DNA from 4 places in the Kitasatospora sp. NPDC006697 genome. Region 4 is predicted to be linked to each of the others. Evidence: riboswitches for the same ligand, from Rfam matches in the RefSeq annotation. Region 4 holds a riboswitch; each other region holds the start of a gene.
What was found. Region 4 has a riboswitch for cyclic di-AMP ahead of ACFYNO_RS02805 (NlpC/P60 family protein). Riboswitches for the same ligand answer to the same signal wherever they lie in the genome.

Region 1 (7,405 bases), on a different contig from region 4:
CAGCCGGCGGCGGCGCGGGAGCAACCTCCCGCGCCGCCGTCGGCGTTAGCGTGACGCCGTGGCACATCTGAGCACCCTGGACTTCCTGACCCGGCTCGCGGTCGGCGTCGGCTGCGGCGCGCTGATCGGCGTCGAGCGGCAGTGGCGCGCCCGGATGGCGGGCCTGCGGACCAACGCCCTGGTGGCCGCGGGCGCGACGCTCTTCGTGCTGTACAGCGAGGCGGTCATGGACACCGGCTCGGCCACCCGGGTCGCCTCCTACGTGGTCTCCGGGATCGGCTTCCTCGGCGGCGGGGTGATCCTGCGCGACGGGGCCAGCGTGCGCGGGCTGAACACCGCGGCCACGCTCTGGTGCTCGGCCGCGATCGGGGTGCTGGCCGCCTCGGGCAACCTGGAGTTCGCGCTGCTCGGCACGGTCGCGGTGCTGGCGGTGCACCTGGTGCTGCGGCCGGCCGGGCGGCTGATCGACCGGGTGCCGCAGGACGACCCGGACATCGAGGGCGTCCGCGCCTCGATCCACCTGCGCTGCGACCGCAAGGCCGAACCGCAGGTCAGGGCGGTGCTGCTGCAGGCCTTCGGGACCAGCGGGCTGACCCCGACCGGCCTGCGGGCGCGCCGCGAGGAGGACGGCACCACCCGGCTGCGCGCCACCATCGCCACCAGCGGGGATCCGGCCCGGGCGCTGGAGCAGGTGATCACCCGGCTCTCGCTGGAGCCCGGCATCCGCGACCTGTACTGGCACCTGATCGCGGAGCCGCAGGAGCCGGGCGACGAGGAGGACTGACTGCCCGTCAGTCCTCCGGGCCCACGGCCCGGTGGATCAGCAGCAGCGCGACGTCGTCCGGGCGGGAGTGGCGCTCCGTCACGTTCAGGGTGAGCAGGTCGGCCAGCCGGTCCAGGCCGTCGGCCGCCCCGGCCTTCCGGTACCAGAGGTCGATGCCGCCGATCATCCGCTGGACCGACTCGTCGTAGTCCTCGTCGCGGTCCTCCACCAGGCCGTCGGTGTAGGCGAGCAGGGTCTCGCCGGGCGCCAGCCGGGCCCGGGTGAGCGGGTACTCGGCCGCCGGGTCGACGCCCAGCGGCGGTCCGCCCGGCAGCGGCAGCTCGGCGGCGCCGGTGCGGCCGATCCGCACCGGCGGCGGGTGCCCGGCCCGGGCGGCGGCCAGCTCGCCGGTGTCCAGGTCCAGGGTGAGGTAGAGGCAGGTGGCGAACAGGTCGGTGTCCAGCTCGGCGAGCAGCCGGCTGGTCCGGGCCAGCGTGGCGGCCGGGTCGTGCCCGTCGGTGGCGTAGGCCCGCAGGCCGCTGCGGAGCTGGCCCATCACGGCGGTGGCCTCGGCGTTGTGGCCCTGCACGTCGCCGATCACCAGCCCGACCCGGCCGCTGGGCAGCGGGATCAGGTCGTACCAGTCGCCGCCGATCTGCATGCCCTCGGTGCTGGGCAGGTAGCGGGCGGCCGAGTGCAGTCCGGGCAGCGCCGGCAGGCTGCGCGGCAGTATCGCCCGCTGCAGCTCGCTGGCCCGGTGGTGCTGGGTGTCGTAGAGCCGGGCCCGTTCCAGCGACTGGGCCAGGATGCCGGCGAAGGCCGAGTAGAGGGTGCGGTCCTCGCGGGTGAACTCGCGCTCGGCGGCGAAGGTGACCAGGCAGGAGCCGACCTGCCGGCCGGAGGCGACCAGCGGCAGCACCGCCCAGGCGGCCGGCCCGCCCGTGCCGGCCGGGGCCGCCGTCCCGCCGGGCTCGCTGAACAGCGGCACCGCCCGGGCCGGCGACTGCTCCCGCACCTCGCTGGAGAGCTCGTGCAGCCGGTTCAGCTCGCCGCGGTGGGCGCCGCCGTAGACCGAGGGGGAGACCGGCAGCAGCCGCCCCTCGTCGACCAGGTCGAGCACCGCCGAGGCGGCGCCGAGCGCGGGCCGGGCCACGTCGGTCAGCACGGTGGTCACCTCATGGACCGTCACCGCCCGGGAGAGCGCCCGGGTCAGCGCCAGCAGCAGGGCGGACCGGGCGCCGACCTGGCTGTCGCGCCGCTCCGGCGCCCGGTCGGGCTCCGGCGGCCGGGCCAGCAGCAGCCCGGCGATCCCCACCGGCCGCCCGTGCACGTCCAGCAGCACCTCGCCCAGCTCGTCCACCCGCCGCGGCGGGCCGTCCGGGCCCGGCACCCGGAAGGAGAGCCGGTACGGGCCGCCGCGGGCCAGCGCCTCGGCCAGCGCGGCCTGGGCGTCCGGCAGGTCCTCGGGGTGCATCAGCTCGGCGGCCTCCGGCGCCGGGTGGGGGCCGGGGCCGGCCGGCGGGGTGCGGCCGACGGCCTGGTAGGCGCCCGTGTCCCAGGCGCTCTCGCCGGTGACCAGGTCGCGCTCGAAGGCGCCGGCCCCGGCGGCCCGCACGGCGCCGACCAGCGAGGGGCGGCCGCCCGGGTGCTCGCCGGCCGGCGGCCGGGGCGCGGGCCGGACGCCCGCGGCGGAGACGTGGTGCAGCAGGTGGGCCAGCCGGTGCGCGCAGACCTCGGCGATGGTCTCCAGCGCCTCCAGGTCGCGGCGCGGCACGGTGCCCCGGTGGGCCAGCGGGAGGGTGAGCACCCCGAGCTCCTGCTCGTCCACGATCAGCGGCAGGGTGACCACGGCGACCAGGCCGGTGCCCAGGCCGGCCAGCCTGTTGGGGTAGTCCGCGCCGGTCCGCTCGGGGCTGAGCAGGAACGGGGCGCGGTGGCGCAGCGCCTGGGCGGCGGGCAGGTCGGAGCCGGGGTCGATGGTGCCGAAGCGCTCGGCCGCCCACTCGGGCAGTCCGCTGGAGACGGTCAGCCGGAGCATCCCGCCGCCGTCCAGCAGGTAGAGCGCGGAGCCCTCGTTGGTGATCCACTGCGGGCCCTCGGCGAGCACGGCGGCCAGCAGCTCGGCGGCGCTGGTGGCGCGCAGCAGCCGGCGCACGCAGCCGAGCACGGAGCGGGACCGGGCGGAGGAGGCCGGCGTGCCGAGGTCCATCGGGGGCCCTTCCGGATCCGGGGCGGGCGCCCCACGTGCCACAGGTGACGCGGAATATCCTATTTCGTCCGGTCGGCCGGACCCGGCCGCCGCACCCGGTCGGGTGCGCTCGAACCGCCCGGGGGCGCTACTGGCCGTCCACCTCGCCGTAGCCGGGCTGCGGGCCGGCCGGCACGGTGCCGAGCGAGCGCAGGCCGCGCAGGGCGGCGAAGCCGCGGCGGAGGGCGGCCCAGCCGCTCTGCCGGGCGGGCTCCGCGGCGCGCACGGTGGCGGCGGGCGCGGCCGGGCGCGCCGCGGCGGTGCGCTGGGCCGGGATCACCGCGTCGGCGGTGCTGGGCTGCGTCATGGCCCCTCCAGTGGTCCACAGGGTGAATTGGGACCTTAGTCCCATCCGATTGCCGCACCATCAGACCAGGGGATGATTCGCGTCCGTCATCCGCCCCGCCCTGGTGCTACCCCGTGACCGGGCCTTCACTCCGCGTCGGGCCAGTCCCGCAGCCCGGTGGTCAGCAGCCCGATCATCCGCTCCTGGGTCACCGCCAGGTCCGCCGCGATCCGGAAGGCGCCGGCGATGCTCAGCGAGGCGAAGCCGTGCGCCATGCTGCGCACCGCGCGGGCGGCGTGCACCGCCTCGGCGTCGGTGATGCCGTAGCCGGCCAGCACCGCGAAGATCGCTCCGGCCAGCCGCTCGCCGTGGGCGGTCAGCTGCTCGTCCTCCGGCACCGGGACCTGCGGCATCGAGGCGTAGCGGCGGGGGTGGTCCAGCGCGTAGGAGTGGTAGGCGCGCAGCAGGGCCCGCACCGCCTCCTCGCCGCGCAGCTCGCCGACGGCCTCCTGCAGCGCGTCGGCCAGCTCGCCGGTGACCCGCAGCGCGACCAGCCGGCGCAGTCCGGCCAGGCCGCCGGGCACGTGCTTGTAGAGCGAGGGGGCGGCCACCCCGGCCCGGGCGGCCACCGCCGCCAGGGTCAGCTCCTCCGGGCCGTGCTCGTCGATCAGCGCGATCGCGTGGTCGACCACGGCGTCCGGGTTCAGTCCGGCGCGGGGCATCAGCCGACCTCGGCGAGGAACGGGAGCAGCGCGGCGGCGACGGCCTGCGGATCCTGGACCATCGGGTAGTGGCCGGCGCCCTCGATCATCACCTTGCGGCCGTTCAGCGCGGCGGCCTGACGGTCGGCCAGCTCCTCCGGCTTCGGGAAGTCGGGGTCCTTGCTGCCCATCAGCACCAGCGCCGGGCACCGCACGCCGGCCGACCAGCCGACCGGGCCGGAGTCGCCGCGGACGTAGCCGCGGCTGGCCTTCCGGCGGCCGGGGGTGCGCAGCGCGGCCTCCAGCACGGCGTTCTGGGCCACGATCTCGGGGGTGGGGCCGCCGGGGTAGGCCATCTTGTTCAGGTAGTAGCCCCAGACCTTGGGGAAGGCCAGCACCGCCGAGCCGAGGCCCCAGACCACCGCCTTCATGAAGGGGTTCGGCGGGACCTGCTCGACGAAGGCGTCGAGCAGGGCGATCCCGGCCACCCGCTCGGGCGCGTCGGCGGCGACCCGGACCACGGTGGCGCCGGTGTAGGAGCTGCCGACCAGCACGGCCCGCTCGATGCCCAGGTGGTCGAGCAGGGCCAGGGTGTCGACGGCCAGCGCGGCCGGGCTGTAGTCGTCCCAGTCGATCGAGGACTCGCCGAAGCCGCGCACGTCCATGGTGATCACCCGGTGGCCGGCCGCGATCAGCAGCGGGCGCAGGTGGCGGTAGGCCTGCCGGGAGTCGAGCATCCCGGGGAGCAGGACCACGGGGGTGCCGGTGCCGTCGCTCTCGTCGTAGGCGAGGGTGCCGCCGGCGAGCCGCAGGTACTGGGTCCGAGGGGTCAGGGTGCTGTTCACGGTGGGCCTCCTGGCGGGGCGCTTCGGTGGGTGCCGGCCGTTGCCGACACCCACAAAGCTATGGCTAATAGCCTTAGCCGTCAACCCCTCGCCGAGGCCCTTCGGTCGGGCGTCCTCAGCTCTCGACCCGGAACGGGTCGTGCTCGGCGAGCAGTTTCTCCAGCCGGGCCTGGTCGACCCGGGTGACCATCTCGTCGGCCTCCTGCCGGTCCCGGATCACCTTGGCCAGGGTGAACGCGGAGGTGACGGTGTAGAGCAGGCCGAGTGCCAGGAAGGCCCGCATCCAGGCGCTGACGGGCAGGTAGGCGATCCCGATCGCCAGGCCGCCGCCGGCCAGCGCGAAAGAGAGGATCGCCTGCACGTAGTAGGCGGAGGTGGTCCGTGGCTGCACCGAGGAAGTCATGCCTGAAGGATCGCCAACTCGGCCGCGCCCCACATGAGTACGGGTACTCAGTTCGCTACCCGGGGTGAGCCCAGAGTTGGGGGGAAAGAGTGGCTTGGAATCAGGGGCCCATGGGATTAACGTTTGATAACGCAGCGCGGTCGGCAACGCCGTCCCCGACGGCACCGTGCGCGTCGCCTAATCCTTCGGTCTGCGGAGCCGTGCAGACCGGGGAGCCGGGGAACCACGTTCCTTGGGGTGAATCGGGCCTTGGCCCGTAGGAGACCTTCCTGCTCCGAACCCGTCAGCTAACCCGGTAGGCGCGAGGGAAGGAAAGGAGCGCCCCCCGTGGCGTTGACGCACACCCCGGTCGCCCTGCTCGATCACGCCGACGCTCCCGGGGACCAGGCACCCCGCCGGCTGCCCCGGCAGTCCCGCGCCGCCGCCCCGGTGCTCGGCGTCACCGCGATGGCCGCCGCCCTCGGCGCCACCGCCGGGCTCACGAGCAGCGCCGCCGCGGCCGAGCCGGCCCCCGCCGCCGTGAGCGCGCCGGACGCCGACCCCGGGCTGGCGCTGGCCGCCCGGATCCAGCAGCAGGCCGACCCCGCCCGGGCCGCCGCCGACGAGGCCGCCGAGCAGGCGGCGCGGGCCGAGGCCGAGCAGGCCGCCCGCACCGAGGCCGCCCGGCTGGAGGCCGCCCAGGAGGCCGCCGCCAAGCGCGCCGCCGCCCAGCAGCCGGCCGCCCGGCAGCTGACGGAGCGGCAGGCCCCGGCCGAGGAGCAGTCCGCGGACACCGTGCTCCCGCTGCCCGGCCGCCCGGTCGACCTCCCCGCCGCCACCCCCTGGCCCGAGCTGCGCACCGGCGTGGACATCTCCGCCCCGGTCGGCACCCCGGTCCGCGCGGTCGCCGCCGGCACCGTCACCGCGGCCGGCTGGTCCGGCGGCTACGGCTACCGGGTGATCCAGACCCTGCCCGACGGCACCGAGGTCTGGTACTGCCACCTGTCCGCGATCACCGCCGCCGGCCCGCTCGCCCCCGGCGAGGCGCTCGGCCGTGTCGGCGCCACCGGCAGCCGCACCGGCACCGCCCGGCTGCACCTGGAGGTGCGCCCGGGCGGCGGCGCGCCGGTCGACGCGGCGGCCTGGTTCCAGGCCCGCGGGCTGGCCCTCTGACCCTCAGGCGTCCCGGTCCTGGCCGGGCGTCCAGCCGGCGATGTCCGGCAGCTCGACCAGGCCGCGCTTGACGATGTACTGGTCCACCTCGGCGGCCCCCGGCTCCGGCGCGATCTCCTGGTACTCCGTCAGCAGCAGCGCCGGCAGCCCGGGCACCGTCCACTCGCCGAGCAGCCGCAGCGCCTCGGCCTGCACGGCCGCCTCGAACTCCGGGAAGTCGCCGGACAGCTCGGCCGGCATCGGCAGGCCGAGCGCGGTCCGCCCGGCCAGGTTGTGGTAGCTGCGCTCCATCAGCCGGTTCTCCACCAGCAGCCGGGCGCCGTCGGTGGCCATCCCGATCGACAGCAGCACGCCCTCGGTCCAGCCCTCCTCGCCCTCCGGCTGGTCCAGGCCGGCCGCGCCCGCCAGCACCGCGATCCGGCCGGCCGGCTCCAGCTCCCGGAAGCCGTCCAGCCAGCTGCGCACCGCGGCCTCGTCGGCGGTGTCCACGCCGGCCTCGCGCAGCAGCAGCGCGTACAGCCGGGGCCAGGTCAGCAGGTGCGGCTGGCGCAGCAGCCCGGCCAGCAGCTCGCCCTGCCACCGCGCCTCGGCCAGCAGCCGCTCGCGCCGCTTGGCGTTCAGCCGCTTCGCGGCCTTCTGGTGCTCGATCAGCAGCTCCACCGCCGCGCCGTAGACCAGCGGATCCTCCCCGGGCGCGGGCTGCACGTAGAGGTGGATCCGCTCGTACAGCAGCTCCTGGAGCAGCGCGGAGGTCAGTTCGGGGTAGCCGTCGTGCAGCCGTGCGTCACCCAGTTCGAGCAGTGTGAGGACCGCGTTCAGCGGCCCCTCGGGCACCGGGCCGAAACCCTGCTCGGCAGCCCAACGCAGCAGCTCAGCGGTGTGCGGCCGGGGTGCCAGCCGCAGGTCCTCGTCGTCCATGACCGGTACCGTAGCCGCTCCGCGGCGCACTACCGTACGTGCCATGCACCCCGTCCTGCTGACCGGGCCCCGGCTGACCATCCGTGAGT
Region 2 (7,405 bases), on a different contig from region 4:
GTCCCGGTGAGCCGCGGTGTCCCGGACGTGGTGCACCTCGGACGCCGACCGGCGTAGCGCCGGGCGGTACGGTGGCCCCGTCGAACTGACGCGCCGCCTGGGGGAGCACGCCGATGACGTATCAACCGCCGTGCCCGCGGCGGCCGCCCGGGCGGCTCGGCGCGGGCCCGGCCACGGTGCTCTGCCTGGTGGCGTTCCTGACGGCGGGTCTGCTCGGCTTCCTGCCCGCCGTCCTGCTGGCCGTCCGCCGCCGGACCCGGGCGGACCTGGCCGGCGCGGTGGCGGCGGTGGTGCTGGAGCTGGCCCTGGTGGTCTCGGCCGCGATCACCGATCCGGGCAGCAACGGCGGGGTGGCGAACCACCTGGGCGTGGGCCTGATGCTGCTGATGATGCTCGGGGCGCCACTGCACTTCCTGCTGATGAACCGCCGCGCCGCCTGGGACGCCCACACGCCGGCGATGAAGCCGGCACCGATGCCGACGCCGTACCTCCCCCCGCCCGCCCCGGCCGACGACCTGCAGCAGCTCGCCGAACTGCCGCGCCGGCAGGCCGGGAGCGACCGGCGGTGACCCGGAGCGGTTGATCGGCGGCGGCCACCGGCTCGCCGAGAGGATCGGGCACGGTGCGCCCGCCCGCCCGGGGTGGCGGCGGCCTGCCGCACGAGAGGGTCCGGACCCAGCTGATGGGACGACAATTCGGCTGTACGGGTGATGTGTTCGGTACGACGTCTGGGCAATGGGACGGGCGCTCCCTATTCTCGTGACTCGACACGGCCACTTGCCCGCCGCTGCCCCGTCCGGGAGGCTTCGCGTGATCCGCAGCAGCTCCGTCCGCTCCGTTCGCGTCCGCCGCGTGATCCCCGTCCTCGGGGCGGTGGTGGCCGCGCTGGCGCTCAGCGCCTGCGGGAGCCAGCCGCCGCGGCCCGGGGCCGCGGCACTGATCGGTCCGGACAAGATCACCATCGCGGCGGTCGAGGCGCGGGTGGCCGAGTTCCGGACGCAGGCGGCGCAGCTGCCGGCCGGTCAGTACCAGGAGCAGGCCGGGCTGGTCGGGGCCACGGTGTCCGGGATGGTCTTCGACCAGGTGGTCGCGCACGCCCTGGACGACCACGGGCTGGCCGTCACCGACTCCGAGGTGGGCCGGCTGCGCGACGAGCAGACGGCGGCCTGGGGCGGCGAGCAGGGCCTGGAGCAGATGCTGCTGCTCAAGCACGCCGTGCCGGCCAAGGAGATCGACTCCTTCTACCGCGAGCAGCTGGGCCTGCAGAAGCTGGCCGCGATGAACGGCCAGCAGCTGGGCACGGCGGACGGCAACAAGGCGGTCCACCAGCTGCTGACCGAGGCCTCCAACGAGCTGAAGGTGACCGTCAACCCGCGCTACGGCAGCTGGGACCCGGCCCAGGCGGTGCTGGACGGCCCGAGCGAGCCCTGGCTGCCGCAGTCCGGCGCCGCCGCGTAGCGACCGCGGGGGTAGGTTTCGAGGTGTGGAGACGACCTCGAAGCTCACCCTGCTGACCACCACCCACCGCATCGCCCCCGGCCTGCTCAGCTGGCCGGCCTGGCAGGCGCTGCACGCCGCGCCCGTGGTGCTGGCGGCCGACCCCGCGCACCCGCAGCTGGCCGCGCTGGCCCAGGCCGGGGTGGCCGTGGAGCAGTTGGAGCGCGGCAGCGCGCCCGCGCTGGCCCGGCAGCTGGTGGAGCGGGCGCCCGCGGTCTTCCTGGGCAGCCAGGACGGCGACCCGGGGCTGACCGGGGCGCTGGCCCGGATCGCGGTGGAGGAGGCGGGGCGGGCGCCGGAGATCGAGGTGCTGCCCGGCTCCTACGACCTGCCCGGCGCGCGGCTGCTCGACCTGGTCGCGGTGATGGACCGGCTGCGCTCCCCCGGCGGCTGCCCGTGGGACGCCGAACAGACCCACGCCTCGCTGGTGAAGTACCTGGTGGAGGAGGCCTTCGAGCTGGTCGAGGCGATCGAGGAGGGCGACCGGGCGACGCTGCGCGAGGAGTTGGGCGACGTGCTGCTGCAGGTCTTCTTCCACTCCCGGATCGCCCAGGAGGACGCCGAGGACCCGTTCTCCATCGACGAGGTGGCCGGCGACATCGTGGACAAGCTGATCTACCGCCACCCGCACGTCTTCGGCGACTCCGACGCCGACACCACCGACCAGGTGGAGGCGAACTGGGAGCAGCTGAAGGCGGCCGAGAAGGGCGACCGGGAGTCGGTGCTGGACGGCGTGCCGGGCGGGCTGCCGGCGCTGGCCTTCGCGGCCAAGCTGGTCTCCCGGGTGCGGCGGGCCGGGTTCACCGGGGTCGCGGACGCCCCGTACGCGCTGCCCGGGGAGCTGACCGAGGCGAGCGTCGGCGAGCTGCTGCTCGCCGTGGTGCAGCGGGCGCACGACGCGGGGGTGGATCCGGACGCGGCGCTGCGCCACGCGGCCCGCGGGTACCGTGCGGCGGTGCGGGCGGCCGAGGGTCTGCCCGCCTAGGAGCGGGACCGGGTCAGGCCGCCGGCAGCGAGGCGTCGGCGGCCCGCTGGGCCGGGACCACCTCGCCGATCGCGGTGCTCAGCGGGTCCAGCAGCTCGGCCAGCCGGTCCAGGTCGCCGGGCAGCTCGTCCAGCGCCACGATCCGCTCGCCGTCCGGTCCGGCCACGCAGAACAGGTCGATCGGGCCGAGGTGCTTCTCGGCGGTGGAGACCAGGGCGGCGATGTCGCTGGGCTGGTGGATGTCGGAGCAGACCCCGACCACCGGGCAGCCGGTGCGGTCCAGCGCGGCGGCCAGGTCCTCGGCCACGCCCGGGCGGGGGTCGGCCAGGAGCAGCCCGACGGCTCCGGCAGCGGTGAACCGCCGGGCCGGGCCGTCGCCGTCGCCGCCGTCGAGCACCGCGATGACCACCACTTGACCGGCTACTCGCATGGCCTGCTCCTCCCTGGGGGCGACACCGCACTGGCGCCCACCGTTCGTATCGGAGGATCGTAGGCTTCGGCTGACCCTCCGCAACAGGGATTACCCGTCAGGTGACCAGACTCACTCACCGCGGCCAACGGATACCGTCAAGACATGCCCGCATCGCCGACTGAGTCCATGCCACCCCTGTTCACCTGGGAGTTCGCCGCCGATCCCTACCCGGCGTACGCCTGGCTCAGGAAGCACGCGCCGGTGCACCGCACCACGCTCCCGAGCGGGGTCGACGCCTGGCTGGTGACCCGGTACGCCGACGCGCGCCAGGCGCTCGCGGACGCCCGGCTCTCCAAGAACCCGGCGCACCACAGCGAGCAGGCGCACCGCACCGGGCGGGTCGGCATCCCGGGGGAGCGGCAGGCGGACCTGATGACCCATCTGCTGAACATCGACCCGCCGGACCACACCCGGCTGCGGCGGCTGGTCTCCAAGGCGTTCACCCCGCGCCGGGTGGCCGAGTTCGAGCCGCAGGTGCAGCTGCTGACCGACCGGCTGATCGACTCCTTCGCGGCCCGTGGCACGGCCGACCTGATCCACGAGTTCGCCTTCCCGCTGCCGATCTACGCGATCTGCGACCTGCTCGGGGTGCCGGCCGAGGACCAGGACGACTTCCGCGACTGGGCCGGGATGATGATCCGGCACGGCGCCGGCCCGCGCGGCGGGGTGGCCCGGGCGGTCAAGAAGATGCGGGCCTACCTGCTGGAGCTGATCCACCGCAAGCGCGCCGACCCCGGCGAGGACCTGATCTCCGGTCTGATCCGGGCCAGCGACCACGGCGAGCACCTGACCGAGAACGAGGCCGCGGCGATGGCCTTCATCCTGCTCTTCGCGGGCTTCGAGACCACCGTGAACCTGATCGGCAACGGCCTGCACACGCTCATGAACCACCCCGCGCAACGGGCGGAGCTGCAACGCTCGATCGCGGCCGGCGAGACCGGGCTGCTGGCCACCGCGGTCGAGGAACTGCTGCGCTACGACGGGCCGGTGGAGCTGGCCACCTGGCGGTTCGCGACCAGCCCGCTGACCATCGGCGGGGTGGACATCCCGGTCGGCGACCCGGTGCTGGTGGTGCTGGCGGCGGCCGACCGCGACCCGGCGCGGTTCGGCGGAGCGGACACCCTGGAGCTGGCCCGGCAGGACAACCCGCACCTGGGTTTCGGTCACGGCATCCACTACTGCATCGGCGCGCCGCTGGCCCGGCTGGAGGGCCGTCTGGCGCTCGCCACCCTGCTGACCAGGCTGCCCGATCTGCGCCCGGCAGCCGACCCGGCGGAGCTGCGGTGGCGCGGCGGACTGATCATGCGCGGTCTGCGCCAACTCCCGGTTTCGTTCACACCTGAGAGCCCGCGGGGCTGATGGGACGGCGGAGGCGCTCGGCTGACGGCGTGTCGGACAGCCTCGGAAGTCAGTGATCTGAATGGGGATCAATGCGGACATAGCTGATCAGTAGGTGGGCGATCGATCGCGCTCCGTAATTCTGACGTGATGTCGGCGATATGAGCTTGTGATTGTTCAGCAGATCTGCCTACTCTCCGTGGAGTTCGCGGCAGCGAACCCCGTGCGCGGAAACGCCGAGCCCTGCCCACCGCGCAGCCGGGCAACCCGACTTCCCCATGGGCAGGGGCGGGGGACCCAGGTTTTCTGCCGTCTCCCACGGCTAGGGGTGAAGCCGACCGCCGGAGCGATCCGGGCGGCCGGCCGGGCCATCCTCACCGGTCCGAACCCGACAGCTCACCTCGCAGGCGTGCGGAGAGGGACACCTTCATGCTGCTCAGTGGCACTGGCCGCCATCGCCGTCGCACCACCGCGGAGAAGGCCATCGCCGTCGCCGGCGTGGCCGGCGCGGGCCTCGCTCTGCCGCTGCTCACCGCGGCCGGGGCGCACGCCGCGCCGGTCTCGGTCTGGGACGGCGTCGCCAACTGCGAGTCCACCAACAACTGGTCGATCAACTCCGGCAACGGCTTCTACGGCGGGCTGCAGTTCACCTCCTCGACCTGGGCCGCGTACGGCGGCACCCAGTACGCCCCGCGTGCCGACCTCGCCAGCAAGGACCAGCAGATCGCGGTGGCCGAGCGGGTGCTGGCCTCGCAGGGTCCGGGCGCCTGGCCGGTCTGCTCGGTGAAGGCCGGGCTGTCCAAGGGCGGCGGCGCCGCCGCGGTGGACACCGGCAGCGACTCCGCGCCGACCACCCGGTCCGCGCCGAGCACGCCGAAGCAGACCCAGCCCAGCAGCCCCAGGCCCAGCCAGTCGACGCCCGGTCAGTCGAAGCCGGCCGCCCAGCCGAGCACCCCGGCGCCGGCCGCCGCTCCCGCGAAGCCGGCCGCCCCCAGTCCGGCGAAGCCGCAGACCGGCGGCTACACCGTGAAGCCCGGTGACACCCTGTCGAAGATCGCCACGGCGCAGCAGATCGTCGGCGGCTGGCAGGCGCTGTACCAGCACAACCAGTCGGTGATCGGCGGCGACCCGAACCTGATCTACCCGGGCCAGGTGCTGGACGCCGGCTGAGCCGACTTCCGCGCCCGGATTCCCAGCCCTGCGTGAAGCCGCAGGCCGGAAGCGGTCCGGGGACGTTCAACCCGGCGTCCCCGGACCACACCGAACAGGCATTCAGGTGAACTACCGGCAGGTAGCAGAGCCACACCGTGAGACGGGAGCGAGGTCCGGGTGGCCCGGCCGGTCGGTGCGGTTAGGCTCTGGTCGTAACGCCCCCGCCATCCCTGTCCGCAGGACCGCTTCCGCAAGGAGATGCATAGTGCCGTCCATTGATGTCGTCGTCGCCCGCGAGATCCTCGACTCCCGCGGTAACCCCACGGTCGAGGTCGAGGTCGGCCTCGACGACGGCAGCACCGGCCGCGCCGCTGTCCCGTCCGGCGCCTCCACCGGTGCCTTCGAGGCGCTGGAGCTGCGCGACGGCGACAAGAACCGCTACGGCGGCAAGGGCGTCGAGAAGGCCGTCCTCGCCGTGATCGAGCAGATCGGCCCGGAGCTGGTGGGCTACGACGCCACCGAGCAGCGGCTGATCGACCAGGCGATGCTCGACCTCGACGCCACCCCGGACAAGTCCTCGCTCGGCGCCAACGCCATCCTCGGCGTCTCGCTCGCCGTGGCGCACGCCGCCTCCGAGGCCTCCGACCTGCCGCTCTTCCGCTACCTCGGCGGCCCGAACGCGCACGTGCTGCCGGTCCCGATGATGAACATCCTGAACGGCGGCTCGCACGCCGACTCCAACGTGGACATCCAGGAGTTCATGATCGCCCCGATCGGCGCGGAGTCCTTCTCCGAGGCCGTCCGCTGGGGCGTCGAGGTCTACCACACCCTCAAGGGCGTGCTGAAGGAGCGCGGCCTCTCCACCGGTCTGGGCGACGAGGGCGGCTTCGCGCCGAACCTCGACTCCAACCGCGAGGCGCTGGACCTGATCACCGAGGCGATCAAGAAGGCCGGCTACGTGCCGGGCAAGGACGTCGCGCTCGCCCTGGACGTCGCCGCCAGCGAGTTCTACAAGGACGGCGCCTACCAGTTCGAGGGCAAGTCGCTGTCGGCCGCCGAGCTGATCGACTACTTCGCCGACCTGGTCGACTCCTACCCGCTGGTCTCCATCGAGGACCCGCTGAACGAGGAGGACTGGGACGGCTGGAAGGCCATGACCGACAAGCTCGGCAGCAAGGTCCAGCTGGTCGGTGACGACCTGTTCGTCACCAACCCGGTCCGGCTGGCCCGCGGCATCGAGACCGGCACCGCCAACGCGCTGCTGGTGAAGGTGAACCAGATCGGCTCGCTGACCGAGACCCTGGACGCCGTCGAGCTGGCCCAGCGCAACGGCTACCGCTGCATGATGTCGCACCGCTCCGGCGAGACCGAGGACGTCACCATCGCCGACCTGGCCGTCGCCACCAACTGCGGCCAGATCAAGACCGGCGCCCCGGCCCGCTCCGAGCGCGTCGCCAAGTACAACCAGCTGCTGCGCATCGAGGAGATCCTCGACGACGCCGCCGAGTACGCGGGCCGTGCCGCGTTCCCGCGGTTCCGCTACGCGGACCAGTAGGCCCAGCGAGTACGAGGGCTGACCCCGGCCCAGCAATGACCGGTGCCCCGGCCCCCACCCCGTAGGGTGGGGGCCGGGGCACCGGCGTGACGGAGGGGCGAGGAGCAGATGGCAGCGTGGAAGTTCCCGGGGCGTCCCCGGTTCACCAGCCGCGCCACCGTGCTGGTCCTGGTGCTCTGCTCGCTGGTGGCGATCCTGGCCTACCCGACCCGTCAGTTCATCAACCAGCGCGACGAGATCGCCGCCCAGCGCGCCAAGGCCGAGCAGGCCCGCCAGGAGGTGCAGCGGCTGACCGCCGAGCGGGCCCGCTGGCAGGACCCGGAGTACCTCAAGGCCCAGGCGCGCAGCCGGCTGCACTACGCGATGCCCGGCGAGACCCCGTTCACCGCCGTGGACCCCAGCCCCT
Region 3 (7,405 bases), on a different contig from region 4:
GGGCGATCTCGTCGTGGGCGCTCAGCGGGATCGCGGCGGGGTCGCCGCTCGCCGGCTTGCCGTTGACGTACGCGGTCAGCGTGTGGGTGCCGTCGGCGGTGTTGCCGCCCAGGTGGTCGGCGGCGAGCGAGACCTGCCACTCGGTCATGAACTGGCCGAGCGTGAAGTCGGTCTTGAGCGGTGACTCGATGTGGATAACGCCGCTGGTGTCGTGGGTGTGCAGCGGGCTGATCCGCTGCGCGCCCTCGTCGATGCCGATCAGCGGCGGTACGGCGACCTGCTTGCCGTCGACGTAGACGTCCAGGTGGGCGTGGATGTGCTCGACGGTGCCCTCGGAGTCCAGCATCGGCAGCCCGGCCGCGGCGACGGCGGCGGCTGGGTCGGACGGCGCGTCCCAGGGGCCGGCGGTGGTCCGGCCGTCGGCGGTGGTGCGCGGGTGGGCGGGCATCGCGGCGGCCGTGCCCGAGCTCGCGCCGGAGCCGCTGTGCTGGGTGACGGCGACGGCGGAGACGCCCCCGACCAGCGCCAGGCCGAGCGCGCCGATGGCGCCGCGGACCAGCAGGCGGCGGCGCCGCTCGGCGCGCAGCTCGGCCTGGCGGGCGGCGGCCGCCCGGGCGCGGCGGTCGGCGATCCGCTCGGTGGGCTGCTTGCGGTTGTCGGGGTGCTTGGCCATGTCGATCCTGTTCGTCGGCGGGCTTCGGCAGGGGTGGGGTTCCGGGTCCGGTTCTGGTTCGAATTTGAACCCGAATTCGAACGTACCGCGCGAAACGGACGGACCGCGAAGGATGCGGATGAATGTGAGCCAGGCCGCGCCGTATCGCCAGGTCCGAAATCCGCCAGTCCCGCCCGAGCCGACCAGGCAGAGTAGAGGGGACGAAGAGACCGGCCGCAGAGAGGCGCACCACCGTGACCAGCACCGTTCACACCACCGTCGACAGCCCGCTCGGCCCGCTGCTGCTGGTCGGCGAGCGCTCCGCGACCGCCGCCGGCGGCCTGCTGCTGCACTCGCTCTCGATGACCGGCCAGAAGCGCGCCGTCACCGTCGGGCCCGACTGGAGCGCGGACGCGGACGCCTTCGCCGACCTCGCCGAGCAGCTGACCGGATACTTCGCCGGGGAGCGCGAGGGCTTCGAGGTCGGGCTGCAGACCGCCGGCACCGAGTTCCAGCAGCGCGTCTGGGCGGCGATCGACGCCATCCCGTACGGCGAGACGACCAGCTACGGGCGGCTGGCCGAGCAGATCGGCGCGCCGCGCGCGGCCGTCCGGGCGGTCGGCGCGGCGATCGGGGCGAACCCGGCGCTGATCGTCCGCCCGTGCCACCGGATCGTCGGCGCCGACGGCGCGCTGACCGGGTACGCGGGCGGGCTGGAGCGCAAGGAGTACCTGCTCGGCCGGGAAGGCGCGCTGCTCCGCGGCTGACTAGACGGTGCCGAGCGCCCGGTCGATCAGCTCGCACAGCTCCTGGTCGGCAAGGACCCGCTGGTAGCCCCAGCCCGCCGCGAAGCGGCGGTCCGAGCGGCGCAGCGTGCGGAGCGCGGTCCGCACGGCCGGGCGGACCGCGCCCAGGCCGACCAGGGCCTCCAGCGCGGGGCGGAAGGAGCGGGGCAGGTCGACCTCCTCGGCGGCGGCGGACAGCAGTTCCTCCTCCAGGGCTCCGACGGCCTCGTCGACCGGGCCGTCCGGGTCGATCGCGAGCAGCACGCGGGCGGCCTCGACGCGGGACCAGCCGGTGGTGTACGCCAGCGCATGGCGGACCCGGTCGGCGCAGGCGGCGGCGTCGCGGCCGAACTCGGCGAGGGCCGGGTATGGACCGTGGTCGGGGTCGGTCGCGGTCAGCACCGCGTCCGTGTAGTAGCGCAGCGCTGCCGCGCGGTCCCCCCGGATCCGGAGGGCGGTGGAGGCGACGAAGGCGTGGTTGCCGGGGTGGTCGAGCACCTTGGCCGCGCGCAGGGCCGCCTCCGCGTCGGCGGCGGCCGGGCCGATCGCGGACAGGACCTGGACGGCGTGACTCGCCGTCCAGCTGTGGGCGAGCAGCGGCAGCACCTCGGGCAGTGCAGGCAGGGCGTCCTCACCCCAGGCGGCGAGCACGGCCAGCACCTCGCGGTTCGCCGCGCCGTCGCGCAGCAGCTCGCGCAGCTCGGGGAGCAGGGCGGCCGCGTGGGCGCGCAGCGGGGCGAGCAGGTCGGTGAGCTCCGGCACGCGCGGGTCGGAGGCCACGTAACCCCAGCCCTCCGGGGAGCGGTAGGGCGCGTACGCCCGCTCGACCAGGCCGGGCAGGCCGCGCGGGTCGCCGATCCGGGTGAGCGCCCAGCGGGCGAAGTCGCAGACCCTGGCGTCGTAGTAGTCGTCCTCGGCCTCGTCCTCGAGCAGGTCGGCGAGGCGGTCGGCGTACCGGGCGGCCGCCGGGCCGAGGGCGGCGAGGATGTTGACGGCGCGCAAGCGGACGGCGCCGTCGGGGTCGTCCAGCAGCTCGCCGGCCAGCGGCAGCAGCGGGGCGGCGGGGGAGCGCCGCTGGACCAGCAGCTCCCAGGCGAGCTCCATCGCGACCCGGCGCAGCGGGGCGTCACCGGTCCGCCGGCCCGTCTCGAGGAGGCGGAGGGGGAAGGCGAGTTCTGCGTCCGGGTACGGGCGGAGGAGGGCCGCCGTGCGGTGCACCAGGACGTCGTGGCCGAAGGAGGTCTCGAAGCCCGGGAGGAACCACTCCTGCTCGAACCGGGGACGGGCGGTCCGGTCGGCGAACAGCTCGACCAGGAGGTCGAGCTGACGGACCGGCAGCTCGGGGTCGACGTCCGAGGAGGCGTCCAGGGCGGCGAGGCGGAACACCGGGTCGTCGCCGGTCAGCAGGCGGGCGAGGAGGGCCCGGAGTTCGGCGGCCGCCGGGTCGGCGGAGGCCGCGACCTCGCCGAAGGCGAGCAGCAGGGGGATGCGGACGGTGGGGTCCGACTCGGCCTGCCAGCGGTGCAGCAGCTGGGCGCCGTCGGCGAGCGGGATCGCCTCCCGCCGCACGGCGGGGGCCGGGTCGGCGAGCAGGGCCGGGACCCAGTCGCGGTCGTCGGGGGTGGCGATCCGCGTCAGCAGCTCGACCAGCGCGGTGCGGGCGCCGAACCCGGGGTCGGCGAGGAGCCCGCGGAGGAAGGGCCGGGCGGCCACGGCGGCCTCGGGGACGGGCCGGCCCTCGGCGGGGACGAGCGGGTGCCAGAGCTCGTGGCAGTCCTCCTCGACGGCCGACGGGCCTGCGGCGGCCAGCCGGCGCAGGACGACGGGGACCTCCGTGGGCGGGAAGGCCGGGTTCGCCGTCGCCAGCCGCTCCCAGGGCACGGCGGCGAGCGCCGCCAGGTCCATCGCCAAGACCACATCCCCCGTCCGTGGGCCGAACGGCTCATGCTGCCGGACGGAGGCTGATCTGTCGCATGAATTCGGGCGGAGACGTGGGGCGGTGGGACGCCACCGAGGGCGCCTACCCCTCGATCACCTTCACCGGCCGCAGCGGCTCCAGCAGTTCCGCCGCCACCCACTCCATCGCCTCGACCAACCGCAGCGCCCCGAACGGCATCCAGAGGGAGACCATCGACAGCCCTGCCGCCCCCAACTCCCCGAGCGCGTCCAGCAGCTGCGCCCGGCTCGCGCCCGGCCCGCCCAGCGGTGCGCCCGGCAGCGGCACCTCGGGCTCGAAGCCCGGCGGCACCAGGAAGCAGACGCTGGACAGCTTCAGCTCCCCGGCATCGCGGCCGACCTCCTCACCGAGCGCGGCGAGCCGTCCACGCGCCTCGTGCACCTGCGCCGCCGTGGAGACCCCGCCGTGCCAGCCGTCGCCGAACCGCAGCGCCCGGCGCAGGGCGGCGTCGCTCTGGCCGCCGATCCAGACCTCCGGCCCGCCCTTGGCACGCGGGGTGGTGGCGGGGCGCACACCGTCCAGGGTGGTGAACCGGCCGCGGTGGTGCACCGGCTCGCCGGACCAGAGCGCCCGCAGCACGGTCAGCGCCTCGTCGGTGCGGGCGCCGCGGTGGCGGGGTTCGAGGCCCAGGGCGGCGAACTCCTCGGGGTTCCAGCCGGTGCCGACGCCGAGCGCGAAGCGTCCGCCGGAGATCACGTCCAGGCTGGCGGCCTGCTGGGCCACGATCAGCGGGTGGCGGTAGGGGAGCGCCAGGATGCTGGTGGCCAGCCGGATCCGCCCCGTCGCGCCGGCCACCGCCGAGAGCACCACCAGCGGGTCCAGGGTGGCGCCGCCCTCGCTCGCCAGCACGTGGTCGGACATCAGCAGGTAGTCGAAGCGCAGCTGCTCCGCCCGCACTGCCGTCTGCAGCACCGTCCCGCCCGCGCCGGCCGGCCAGCGCGGCGGCTCCAGGGATACGCCCAGTTGCATCGTGCGGTGCCGCCTTCCAGGAATCCGGGGGTTCGCGACCCACCCTAGACCGCGGCTGACGCGGCGTCAGCCCATCCCACGTTGTATTCTGCAACTACCATCGCAGCCACAGCAGCAAGGAGCACGTCGTTGGCCGCCCGGGACGCCTCGATCGACACCATCCAGCGCGAGCTGACCGCCTTCGCCCGCCGGGCCCGGCACAAGGCCTCGCAACTGCACCCCGAGCTCTCCCTGGTGACCTACAGCATGCTCGACCTGATGTACGAGCGCGGCGGCTGCCGGGCGGCCGACCTGGCCGCGCACTTCCTGCTCGACAAGTCGACGGTCAGCCGGCAGGTCGGCGCGCTGGAGAAGCTGGGGCTGGTCGACCGGGAGACCGACCCGGAGGACCACCGCGGGCAGATCCTGCGGCCCAGCGAGGCCGGGCTGCTGCTGCTCCGGGAGGCCTACGAGATGCGGCGGCGCTCCTTCACCGAGCGGTTCACCGGCTGGAGCGACGAGGACCTGGCCGACCTGGCCCGCCACCTGGTGCGCTACGGCGAAGCCGACTGAGCCGCCGCGGCGCCGGCACAACGCGCCGTGGCCGGCCGCCCGACGGAATCGTCGGAGCGGCCGGCCACGAGGGGCAGTGGAGCTCGGGATCAGTACGCCGAGTGGGTCTGCCAGAAGGCCCAAGCGGCGTTCGGGCTGCCGTAGGTCTCGTTCATGTACTGCAGCGCCCACTTGATCTGGGTGGCCGGGTTGGTCTGCCAGTCGGCGCCCGCGGAGGCCATCTTGTTGCCGGGCAGGGCCTGCGGCAGGCCGTAGGCACCCGAGCTGGGGTTGGTCGCGGTGATGTTCCAGCCGGACTCGTGGGTGATGATCTGGTCGAACGCGGCCAGCTGGCCGGCCGGGACGATGGAGGCGGCCAGCGCCTGCAGCGAGCCCGCGGAGGTGTCGGCCGGGGCGGTGACGGCGGTCTGGGTGGTGGTCGCGGCGGCCGGCGCGGACTTGGCCGGGGCGCTCTGCTGCTGCGCCGGGGCCTGGGTCCGGGCCGGAGCCTGGGTCTGCGCCTGGGCCGGAGCGGCCGCGGCCTGCTGCTGGCCGCCGAGCGACAGGTGCTGGCCCGGGAAGATCGTGTCGGGACCGTGGGTCAGCACGGACTTGTTCAGCTGGTACAGGCCCTGCCAGCCGCCCTGCACGTTGTGCGCGTTGGCGATCTTGAACAGGGTGTCGCCACCGCGGACGGTGTAGCCCGCCGGAGCGGCGGCCTGGGTCTGCGCCGGGGCGGCGGCCTGCGGGGCCGACTGCACCTGGGCGGCCGGCTTCGCGGCGGCCGGGGCGGCCTGCTGCTGGGCCGGGGCGGTGTAGCGGTGGTGCTGCTGCGCGGCGTGGTGCTCCGGGGCGTGGTGCTCCGGGGCGGCGCTGGCGCCACCGGCGGCGATCAGCGGAAGGCCGGCGCCGACACCGGCGATCACGGCGATGGCGACGGTGCGCTTGACGGCGGCGCGGCTGGGCAGGCTGGGACGACCGTTGACGGACATCATGACGTGCGATTCCTCTCCCACGCCTACGAGGTGAGCTGTCGGATTCGGGCTGGAGTTGCCCGGCCGCGCTGAGCACGGCTTCACCCCAAGCCCCGCCCGGACGAGTCCGGGTGGGGCGACTTACCTGTGGTTCCCCCGCCCCTGCCGCGGTGCTGGTGCACGTGCTCGCTCGGTCCGGTGGCAGGGCTCGGCGTTCCGGAGAGCGAGGTTCGTGTGGAGACGAACGAGATGCACCGTAAACAGGCCGACGGTCCTATCACAAGCGGATGTGAGGTGTCTCATGTTCGGACCGGGGCCTCGAGGGGAAGGCGCCAGGGTCTTGCCGCCGGCCTCAGCCCTCCTGCCAGAGCGTCGGCGAGACCCCGCCCGGGACGGCGTCCGCCGGGCCGTACGGCTGCCGGGTGAGCACCGTGCCGCCGAGGTCCAGGTGCGAGACCGAGCCGTCCGCCCGGTGCACCACCCGCAGCTGCTCGCCCGCGTGGTAGCCGTCCTGCGCCGTCCAGCTGCCGTCCGGGTCGGCCCGGAAGTGCGTGCAGTCGCCGTCCGCCTCGCGCAGCGTCAGGCCGCGCTTGGTCATCAGCACCAGGGTGAGCGGTGCCGGGCCCCAGAACCAGTGGCCGGTCAGCGCCAGCAGCTCCGGGTCCACCTCGATCGCCGGGCGCCAGGGCTCGGGGAAGCGCGGCTCGCGGTCCGCCACGATCCGCAGCAGATCGGCAGCGACCCGGCCGGGCGCGGCACCTGACGTGGCGTTGGCCAGCACCACCGCCGCCACGTCCTCCTCCTCGCAGGCCCAGAGCGCGGCCCGGAAGCCCGGCACCGAACCGGTGTGCCCGAAGAGCAGCCGGCCGTGCTCGCGGCGCAGTTGCAGGCCCAGTCCGTAGCCCTCGGTCCAGTCGCCGTCCGGGGCCGCGGCCGGACGGCGCATCTCGGCCAGGGTCTGCGCCGAGAGCACCTTGTCGTTGCCGAAGGTGGTCCCGCAGGAGAGGAAGGCGGCGAGCCGGCCCAGGTCGGCGGCGGTGGACCAGAGCTGGCCGGCCGGCGCCATCCGCCCGGTGTCGGTCAGCGGCTCGGCCGTCATCACGTCCGCCCACGGGTGCACCGCGAAGCCGCCCGCGTGCGGGGCCTGCGGCAGCGGGGTGGTGCGGGTCATGCCCAGCGGCTCCAGCACCTCCTGGCGCAGCGCCTCCGCCCAGGGCTGCCCGCGCAGCCGCTCCACCAGCGCGCCGAGCAGCGCGAAGCCCGCGTTGGAGTAGTGGAACCGCTCGCCCGCCGGGTGCCGGAACGGCTGCTCCTCCAGCAGGTCGGCCAGACCGGGCCGGAGCGAGCCGTCGGTCCGCTCCCACCAGGGGCCGGGCGGCTCGGTGGCCAGCCCGGCGGTGTGGCTGAGCAGCTCGCGCACCGTCGCCCCGCCGGCCGCGGTGCCGGGCAGGTGCTGCTCCAGCGGGTCGGCCAGGTCGAGCAGCCCCTCGTCGCGCAGCCGCAGCACCAGCACGGCGGTGAGCGGCTTGGTGACCGA
Region 4 (7,405 bases):
TCGTCCGCCGGCTGGCGGACCGCCATGCTGTGGACGAAGCGCTGGATTCCGCCCGGGCGCGGGGGAAAGTCGTTGGTCACGATGAGGGTTTTCGGCATACTGGCCACGCCTCGCACGGTCAGGGGGGTGCTGGTCTCCCCCCGCCGATCCGTACCATAGGTCACCATGCCGTCTCGGCGGGAACGGACGTGCAGGCCGCAACCGTTTCTCCGCCGGGCCTGTCCTAGTCGATGGACGGGCGCACGGCCGGTCCCCGCGCGGTGGGGTCCGGGCGTGGCGCGCGGTGAGATCAATGAGGGAGCACAGTGGTGGTGGCGCAGGACGGCCCGGAGAATCGGGCCGGCACCGAGAGCAGTGGCGCCGTCGCACTGGCCGCTCCCCCGCCCCCCGGGGCGACCGCCGTCTCCGCACCCGTCCCCGGGCGCGGCGCGCTCTGGGGCGTGCTCTCCACCTGGACGGTCACCCGGGTCCTGCTGATCCTGATCACCGCCGGCATCATCAAGCTCGGCGGCCTGGACGTGACCGCCGACGTCTCGGTGATCTACCACGGCTGGTACGAGGTGCTGCAGACCGGCACCTTCCCGATGGACGACGTGACCTGGCAGTACCCGCCGGGCGCCGCCCTGGTGATGCTGCTGCCGGGCCTGCTGCCCTGGTCCTACCTGGTCTCGTTCTGGGTCTTCGCGATGCTCTTCGACGCCATCGCGCTGGCCATGCTGGTCCGCTCCGGGCTGCGCCGCGGCCGGGCCCTGTCCGGCGCCTGGACCTGGGTGATCGGGGTCCCGCTGCTCGGCCCGACGGTGTACTGCCGCTACGACATCCTGGTGACCGCCATCGCGGTGGCCGGCCTGCTGGTGCTGCTGCGCCGGCCGGTGCTGGGCGGCGTGCTGCTGGGCATCGGCGGCCTGATCAAGATCTGGCCGCTGCTGGCGCTGGCCGGCACCCCGCGCGGGCGCCGCACCCGGCGCTCCTGGACCTCCGCGGTGGCCGCGGTGGCCACCCTGGCCTTCCTGATCGCCGCGGGCATGAACGGCGCCTTCCAGTTCCTCACCTTCCAGGCCGACCGCGGCATCGAGGTGGAGTCGGTGGGCGCGCTGCCGCTGCACTTCGCCCGGATGTTCGGCGGCTGGCACGGGCTGGTCTCGATGAACTACGGCTCGGTGGAGTTGCTCGGCCCCTGGGTCTCGGTGATCTCCAAGGTCTCGATGGCCGCCACCCTGGCCGGCTTCGGCTGGCTGCTCTACTGGCGGCTGCGGGCTCGCCGCTGGCAGACCGGCACGCTCTACGACGCCGCGCTCTGCGCGCTGCTGCTCTTCACCGTGACCAGCCGGGTGATCAGCCCGCAGTACATGGTCTGGCTGGTCGGCCTGGCCGCGGTCTGCATGACGGTGCGCGGCACCAGCCAGCGTCCGGTGGCGGTCATGGTGCTGGTCGCCACGGCGCTGACCACCGGTGAGTTCCCGGCCTTCTTCGCGGACGTGGTGGGCAGCCAGCCGATGGGCGTGGCGATCCTGACGGCCCGGAACCTGCTGCTGGTGGCCACCACGCTGCTGTCCTGCCGGCGGCTCTGGCTCTCCACCCAGGGCCCCCGCCCCGAGCCGGGCACCGCCGCCACCGCGGTGCTGCCGGCCGCCGAGCAGTCCTCCTACCCGGTGCGCCCGGGCATCGCCTACGAGCAGAGCCTGCTCGACGACTGACCTTTGACGGCTGACGGCGCCCCGGCGCCCCGTCAGGCCTCCGGCGCGAGCCGGCTGCGGACCTCGGCGATCCAGGCGGCGGTGAACTCCGCCAGGCCGTAGCCGAGCCGGTGCCGGAGCACCTGGTCCAGCTGCTGCTCGCGGCCGGCCCCGGACCCGGCGGCGCCGACCGCCCGGTAGACGTCCACCAGCGCCTGCTGGCCGTGCTGGCGGGCGATCAGGTCGCAGGCCAGCCAGGCGAGCTCGTAGGCCTGCGCGATCCCGGCCGAGCCGGCCGCGAAGTCGGCGTCGGCGGGCAGCGCGGCGGGCAGCCTGCCGGCCGCCACGTCCTCGGTCAGCTCGGGTGCGATCTGCCGGGCGGTGCGGCCGGTGGCCAGGTAGCCGGTCCAGTCCGCGACGCCCTCGGAGAGCCAGAGCGGGGTCCACGGGTGGGTGTCCGCCCGGGTCGCCACATGGGTGCACTCGTGGGTCACCACCACCTGCCGGCCCACCTCGCTGAGCTGGCGGTAGGCCTCCGGGTTGACCATCACCCGGTCCGCCGGGGTGTCCACCGGCGCGCCCGCCGCGGCGCTGGTGACCGCGGCTATGCCCTGGTAGGCGGCCGGGTCCTCGCCGAGCAGCTGGGCGAACTGCGCCTCGGTGGCGGGCAGCTGGACCACCAGCCGGCCGGCCCAGCCGGTGCCCCAGACCGCGCTGACGGCGGGCACCGCCCGGTCGGCCACGGCGGCCAGCGCGGCCAGCTCCTCCGGCGCGGCCGGCCCGAGCACCAGGCAGTGCGCGCCGTGCACCGGCCGCACCGGCCCGGGCGGGTCCCAGGGCGCGGCGGCGCTGCCCGGGGCGGCCGACTCGCCGGCCACCGCCCCGCCGGCCAGCTCGATGCGCCGCTTCAGCACCGCGGGGAAGTCGTCGTAGCCGAGCAGCCGGTAGCGCAGCTCGGCGGTGACCGAGCGGGCGTCCCGGTCCAGCGGGCGGTACTCCAGCTCGGCCAGGTCCAGCGCGGCCAGCGGCCCGGCCCGCAGCTCCCGGGCGTGCGCGGCCAGCACGGCGGCCAGCCGGTCCGCGGCGGCCCGGCCGCCCTCGGCCGCCGGCGCCGGGGCCTGGGCGAGCGGCAGCGAGAGCTGGGTGAGCGCGCCGGCCACCAGCACCAGGACGGTACGCCGGGACACCCCGGTGCGGCCGGCCGCACCGGGGTGTCCGTGGTCCGCCAGGTGCTCGCCCGGCAGCCGCTCGACGGCGCTCAGACCCGCACCACCGCCGCCACCGGCATCGCGGAGACGCTCTCGTAGCGCACCCGGGCGCCCGGGTGCGGGGCGTGCACCACCGTGCCGCCGCCGACGTACATGCCGACGTGGTGCATGTCCTTGAAGAAGATCACCAGGTCTCCCGGTCGCGCCTCTGCCAGGCTGATCCGCTGCCCCCCGAACGCCTGCGCCTGCGAGGTGCGCGGCAGGCTCACTCCGGCCTGCCGCCAGCTCCAGTACATCAGACCGGAGCAGTCGAAGGCACCGGGCCCGGTCGACCCGTAGACGTACGGGGAGCCGATCCGGCTCAGCACGGCGGCCACCGCGGCGGCGGCCCGGTCCGAGGCGGCGGGCTGGCTGCCCAGGTCGATCCGGTCGGCGCCGCGGGCGGCCCGCTGCTCGGCCTGGTCCGCGTCCTGGGCGGCCAGCTGGGTCCGCTCGGCGGCGGTCAGGCTGTTCAGCAGCGCCTGCGCGCCGCGCAGCTTGGCCTGCACCTGCTGCTTGCTGCGGCCCAGCGCGTCCCGCACCGCCTCCAGCTCGGCCAGCTTGCCGGTGGCCTCGGCCCGGCGCTGGTCGAGCCGGCGCTGCTGCTGCTGGATGCCGCGCAGCGAGTCGGCCCGCTCCCGGCCGAGCTGGGCCAGACTGCTGGCCCGGGCCAGGTAGCCGTCGGGGTCGCTGGAGAGCATCAGCTGCACCGCCGGGTCCATCCCGCCGGCCCGGTACTGGGCCGCGGCGAGTCCGGACAGGCCGGTCCGCATGGTGTTGAGCTGCTCCTGGTCGGCGGCCACCTCGCCCTGCAGCGCGGTGGCCTCGGCCTGCAGCCGCTTGGCGTCCTCCTCGGCGGCGGTGGCCCGCTCCGAGGCCTGCTCGGCCTCCGCGTAGAGCTGGTCGACCTGGGCCTTGACCTCGTTCTTGTCGGGCCGCCCCGCCGGGTCCGCCTGCGCGCCGCCGGCCGTTATCGCCAGCGCCGTGGTCGCGGCGGCAGTGACCGCCAGGACCCGGGCGAGCCGCCGGGGGCCCTGCTGGGAGGTACGGCCCGGGAGTACCGGGCGTTGCGGCATCGCCATGGGCTGACGACTCCAATCGGCTGCTGGTCGTGTCCGAGCGCCGACGTTAGCGAGTCGGGACCAACGAGTCCAAACCCCTGCTGATACGAATATTTGATCCAAAATCAGACATCTGCACCAGAACGGCCCGGCTCCCTTGCGGGGGCCGGGCCGTTCCCTGACGACGCGTCAGTCGCCTCAGGGGCGGACGATCGCCGCGATCGGCATCACCGTCGCGGACTCGTACCGGACGTTGGCGCCGGTGTGCGGGGCGTGGATGATCTGGCCGCCGCCGACGTACATGCCGATGTGGTGCATGTCGGAGTAGTAGACGATCATGTCGCCCGGCTGCGCCTTGGAGATGTCCGTGCCGATGTTGGTGCCGGCCGAGGCCTGCTCCTCGGAGGTGCGCGGCAGCGAGACGCCGGCCTGCGCGTAGGCCCACTGCATCAGGCCGGAGCAGTCGAAGGAGGTGGGGCCGGTGGCGCCGTAGACGTACGGCATGCCGAGCCGGGTGATCGCGGCGGCGACGGCGGCCGAGGCGTGCGAGCCGCCGGTCGAGGCCACCGTGGACGGCGGGGTGCTCGTGGTGCCGCCCGAGCCGGCGGAGCCCGTGGAGCCGAGGTCGGTGCGGGTGGTGTCGCGGGAGGCGGCGGCCTGCTGGGCGGCGGCGGCCTTGGCGTCCGCGGCGGCCTTCTCGGCGGCGGCCTTGTCGGCGGCGGCCTGCTTGGCCTCGGCGGCGGCGATCGCCTGGCGCTGCTGCTCGGTCAGCGAGTTGAGCAGGTCCTGGGCGGCCTTCAGCTTGCCCTGGACGTCGTCCTTGGCGGCCTTCAGCTGCTGGGTGGTGGCGTCCAGGTCGGCGAGCTTGCTGCTGGCCTCGCTCTTGTCCTGGTCCAGCTTGCGCTGCTCCTGCTGGAGCTGCTTCAGGGTCTCGCCCTGGGTGCTGTTGAGCTCGTTGATCGAACCGGCCTGGGTGAGGAAGCTGTCCGGGTTCGAGTTGAGCATCAGCTGCACGGTCGGGGATATCCCGCCGTTGGCGTACTGGTCGGCGGCCACCCCGGCCAAGCCGTTCTGCAGGTTGGTCACCTGGTCCTGCTGCCGGGCCACCTGGTCCTGCAGCTGGGTCACCTGCTGCTGCAGCGCCTGCTGCTTGCCCTGCGCGCCCTCGTAGGCCTGGCTCGCGGCCTCGGCCTTGGAGTTCAGGTCATCGACCTGGGCCTTCACCTGGTCCAGCGTGGGCGCCGGGTCGGCGTGCGCGCCGGTCTGTGCGGAGAGGGCGACGGCGGTCGCGGCAGCGGCGGTCAGGATCGACGCGCGGGTACGGCCGACGGGCTTGGGACGACGATGGGACGCCACGAATCCTTCTTCCTCAGACCGCCTACCGGGTGAGCTGACGGGTTCGGGCTGGAAGACGTGCCCTACGACGCCTCACCGGCCTGCCGGCCGACCTGGCGCCGATTCACCCCGGAGGAACGAGTGGTTCCCCGGCTCCGGTCCGCAGCACCCCCTGAGGGGCTCCCCCATCGGACAGTCAACTGTCCGCGCTGCTTTCCAGACTCGGCGGTAACCCCCGCTGTCACCCGGGTCGGGTGAACGCCATCGCGGTGGTCGTTAGGTGACCCTAGTGACAGATCCGTGATCTGTTCAAATCCTTGTCGGAAGAAAGGTCCAACTTTGACTGTCCGTGATATGACCCTCACCGACCCGTGATCGAGCCGTGCACGCAGCAGTGGTGCGGCTCACAGCACGACTGACCGGCCCTCACCCGGGGGGCCGGCCGGTCGGGGCGACGGAGCGTCAGACCCGGCGGATGGTGTTGATCGGGCCGATCACGGTGGCGTCCGCGATCCGGACCACGTCGCCGGTGTGCGGGGCGTGCACCACCTTGCCGTTGCCGATGTACATGCCCACGTGGTGCCGGTCCGCGCCGTAGATCACCAGGTCGCCGGGCTGCGCCTGGGAGAGGCTGGGCACCGCGGTGCCGACCGTGGCCTGCTCCTGCGAGGTGCGCGGCAGCGAGACGCCGGCCTGGTTGTAGGCCCAGAGCATCAGGCCGGAGCAGTCGAAGTAGGTGCTGCCGGTGGCGCCCCAGACGTAGGCGTCGCCGAGCTTGCTCAGCGCGGCCTGCACGGCCTGGCCCGCGTAACCGCCGGCCTGCGGCAGGTTGACGGGCTGGCGGGTGTCGCTGCGGGAGGCGCGGTCCTGGGCGGCCAGCGCGGCCCGGTCGGCGGCGCTCAGCGAGTTGAGCAGCTTCTGGGCGGCGGTCAGCTTGGCCTGCACGTCCGCCTTGGCCTGGTTCAGCTCCTGGGTCGAGCGGTCCAGCTCGGCCAGGGTGTCCGCGGCTTCCTTCTTCTCCTGGTCCAGCTTGCGCTGCTGGCCGGTGAGCGACTTCAGCGCGTCCGTCTCGGTACTGGTGGCCACCTGCATGCTGGCCGTCTTGTCCAGGTAGGACTGGGGGTCCGAGTTGAGCATCACCTGCACGGCGGGGTCGATCCCGCCGTTGCGGTACTGGTCCCCGGCGACCGCGGCGAGGCCGGACTGCAGGTCCGTCACCTCCTGCTGGGTGCGGGCGACCTGGTCCTGCAGCTGGGCGGCCTGCTGGCGCAGCTGGTCGCCGCGCTCCTTGGCACCGTCGTACTTCTCCGAGGCGGCCTCGGCCTGCTGGTTCAGCCCGTCGACCTGCGCCTTGACGTCGTCCAGCGACGGCTTCGGGTCGGCCCAGGCACCGGTCTGCGAGGAGACGGCGACCGCGGTGGCCGCAGCGGCGGTGAGCACGGCGACGCGTGCACGGCTCGGCTGCTTCGGACGGCGGTGGGACGCCAAGGTACCGCTCCTTCTTCTGCCGGTCTCACCCGATCGAGTGAGTGACCGGAAAAATAGGTTTGACGCCGGACCCTACTGAACATCAGAACGTAGCGCCACTCCCCCGGCCGACGCTCACCCTTCGGTGGAACGCCCTTCACCCGAGCTTCACCCGGAGCCGGTCGGGACCGGTACCCGAACCACCCGTCAGCTCCGGGACAACCGGTTGAGCAGCAGAGTCGAGGAGACCGGGCGCGCGCCCGCCTTCCGCACGCCGTCGGCCACCTCGCGGTCGGCCGAGACCACCACCACCGGGCGGCCCTGCGGCTCGGCCCGGACCAGCTGCCGGATCAGCTCGTCGGCGGTCTGCCCGGTCCGGCTGAACCGCACCCGGACCCCGCGCGGCGGCGCCATGATCACCGGCACGTCCAGGTCCTGGCCGTCGAAGACGCAGGTCACCTCGGCCTGGGTGCGCTGGGCCAGCATCGCCAGCCCGCCGAGCAGCCGCAGCCGCTGCTGCTCCAGCGGCAGCGTCGGGTAGCCCGTCTTGGTCACGTTGTAGCCGTCCACCACCAGGTGCACCTGGGGGATCGCCAGCAGCTGGTCCAGCAGCGCCGGA

Region 1: another riboswitch for cyclic di-AMP. It lies ahead of ACFYNO_RS33375 (M23 family metallopeptidase); the one in region 4 lies ahead of ACFYNO_RS02805 (NlpC/P60 family protein).
Region 2: another riboswitch for cyclic di-AMP. It lies ahead of ACFYNO_RS19870 (transglycosylase family protein); the one in region 4 lies ahead of ACFYNO_RS02805 (NlpC/P60 family protein).
Region 3: another riboswitch for cyclic di-AMP. It lies ahead of ACFYNO_RS11950 (transglycosylase SLT domain-containing protein); the one in region 4 lies ahead of ACFYNO_RS02805 (NlpC/P60 family protein).

What each region holds. Positions count from the first base shown of each region.
Region 1 is NZ_JBIAGU010000033.1:23,839-31,243, reverse strand. Features, by position in the region: gene ACFYNO_RS33405 (MgtC/SapB family protein) at 59-784, shown strand; gene ACFYNO_RS33400 (SpoIIE family protein phosphatase) at 792-2,972, opposite strand; gene ACFYNO_RS33395 (hypothetical protein) at 3,100-3,318, opposite strand; gene ACFYNO_RS33390 (TetR/AcrR family transcriptional regulator) at 3,444-4,019, opposite strand; gene ACFYNO_RS33385 (alpha/beta fold hydrolase) at 4,019-4,843, opposite strand; gene ACFYNO_RS33380 (YiaA/YiaB family inner membrane protein) at 4,959-5,246, opposite strand; cyclic di-AMP (ydaO/yuaA leader) riboswitch at 5,411-5,563, shown strand; gene ACFYNO_RS33375 (M23 family metallopeptidase) at 5,574-6,398, shown strand; gene ACFYNO_RS33370 (hypothetical protein) at 6,402-7,316, opposite strand; gene ACFYNO_RS33365 (GNAT family N-acetyltransferase) at 7,360-7,405, shown strand, end outside.
Region 2 is NZ_JBIAGU010000013.1:91,944-99,348, forward strand. Features, by position in the region: gene ACFYNO_RS19840 (spermidine synthase) at 1-57, shown strand, start outside; gene ACFYNO_RS19845 (hypothetical protein) at 114-569, shown strand; gene ACFYNO_RS19850 (hypothetical protein) at 853-1,458, shown strand; gene ACFYNO_RS19855 (MazG family protein) at 1,484-2,482, shown strand; gene ACFYNO_RS19860 (hypothetical protein) at 2,496-2,912, opposite strand; gene ACFYNO_RS19865 (cytochrome P450) at 3,081-4,313, shown strand; cyclic di-AMP (ydaO/yuaA leader) riboswitch at 4,551-4,716, shown strand; gene ACFYNO_RS19870 (transglycosylase family protein) at 4,722-5,462, shown strand; gene eno (phosphopyruvate hydratase) at 5,710-6,999, shown strand; gene ACFYNO_RS19880 (septum formation initiator family protein) at 7,108-7,405, shown strand, end outside.
Region 3 is NZ_JBIAGU010000007.1:82,260-89,664, reverse strand. Features, by position in the region: gene ACFYNO_RS11975 (hypothetical protein) at 1-673, opposite strand, end outside; gene ACFYNO_RS11970 (methylated-DNA--[protein]-cysteine S-methyltransferase) at 907-1,419, shown strand; gene ACFYNO_RS11965 (HEAT repeat domain-containing protein) at 1,420-3,348, opposite strand; gene ACFYNO_RS11960 (LLM class flavin-dependent oxidoreductase) at 3,458-4,363, opposite strand; gene ACFYNO_RS11955 (MarR family winged helix-turn-helix transcriptional regulator) at 4,493-4,915, shown strand; gene ACFYNO_RS11950 (transglycosylase SLT domain-containing protein) at 5,005-5,889, opposite strand; cyclic di-AMP (ydaO/yuaA leader) riboswitch at 5,897-6,057, opposite strand; gene ACFYNO_RS11945 (serine hydrolase domain-containing protein) at 6,221-7,405, opposite strand, start outside.
Region 4 is NZ_JBIAGU010000001.1:627,189-634,593, forward strand. Features, by position in the region: gene ACFYNO_RS02785 (glycosyltransferase family 4 protein) at 1-98, opposite strand, end outside; gene ACFYNO_RS02790 (glycosyltransferase 87 family protein) at 309-1,697, shown strand; gene ACFYNO_RS02795 (hypothetical protein) at 1,730-2,863, opposite strand; gene ACFYNO_RS02800 (NlpC/P60 family protein) at 2,935-4,005, opposite strand; gene ACFYNO_RS02805 (NlpC/P60 family protein) at 4,183-5,340, opposite strand; cyclic di-AMP (ydaO/yuaA leader) riboswitch at 5,344-5,497, opposite strand; gene ACFYNO_RS02810 (NlpC/P60 family protein) at 5,782-6,807, opposite strand; gene ACFYNO_RS02815 (NYN domain-containing protein) at 6,994-7,405, opposite strand, start outside.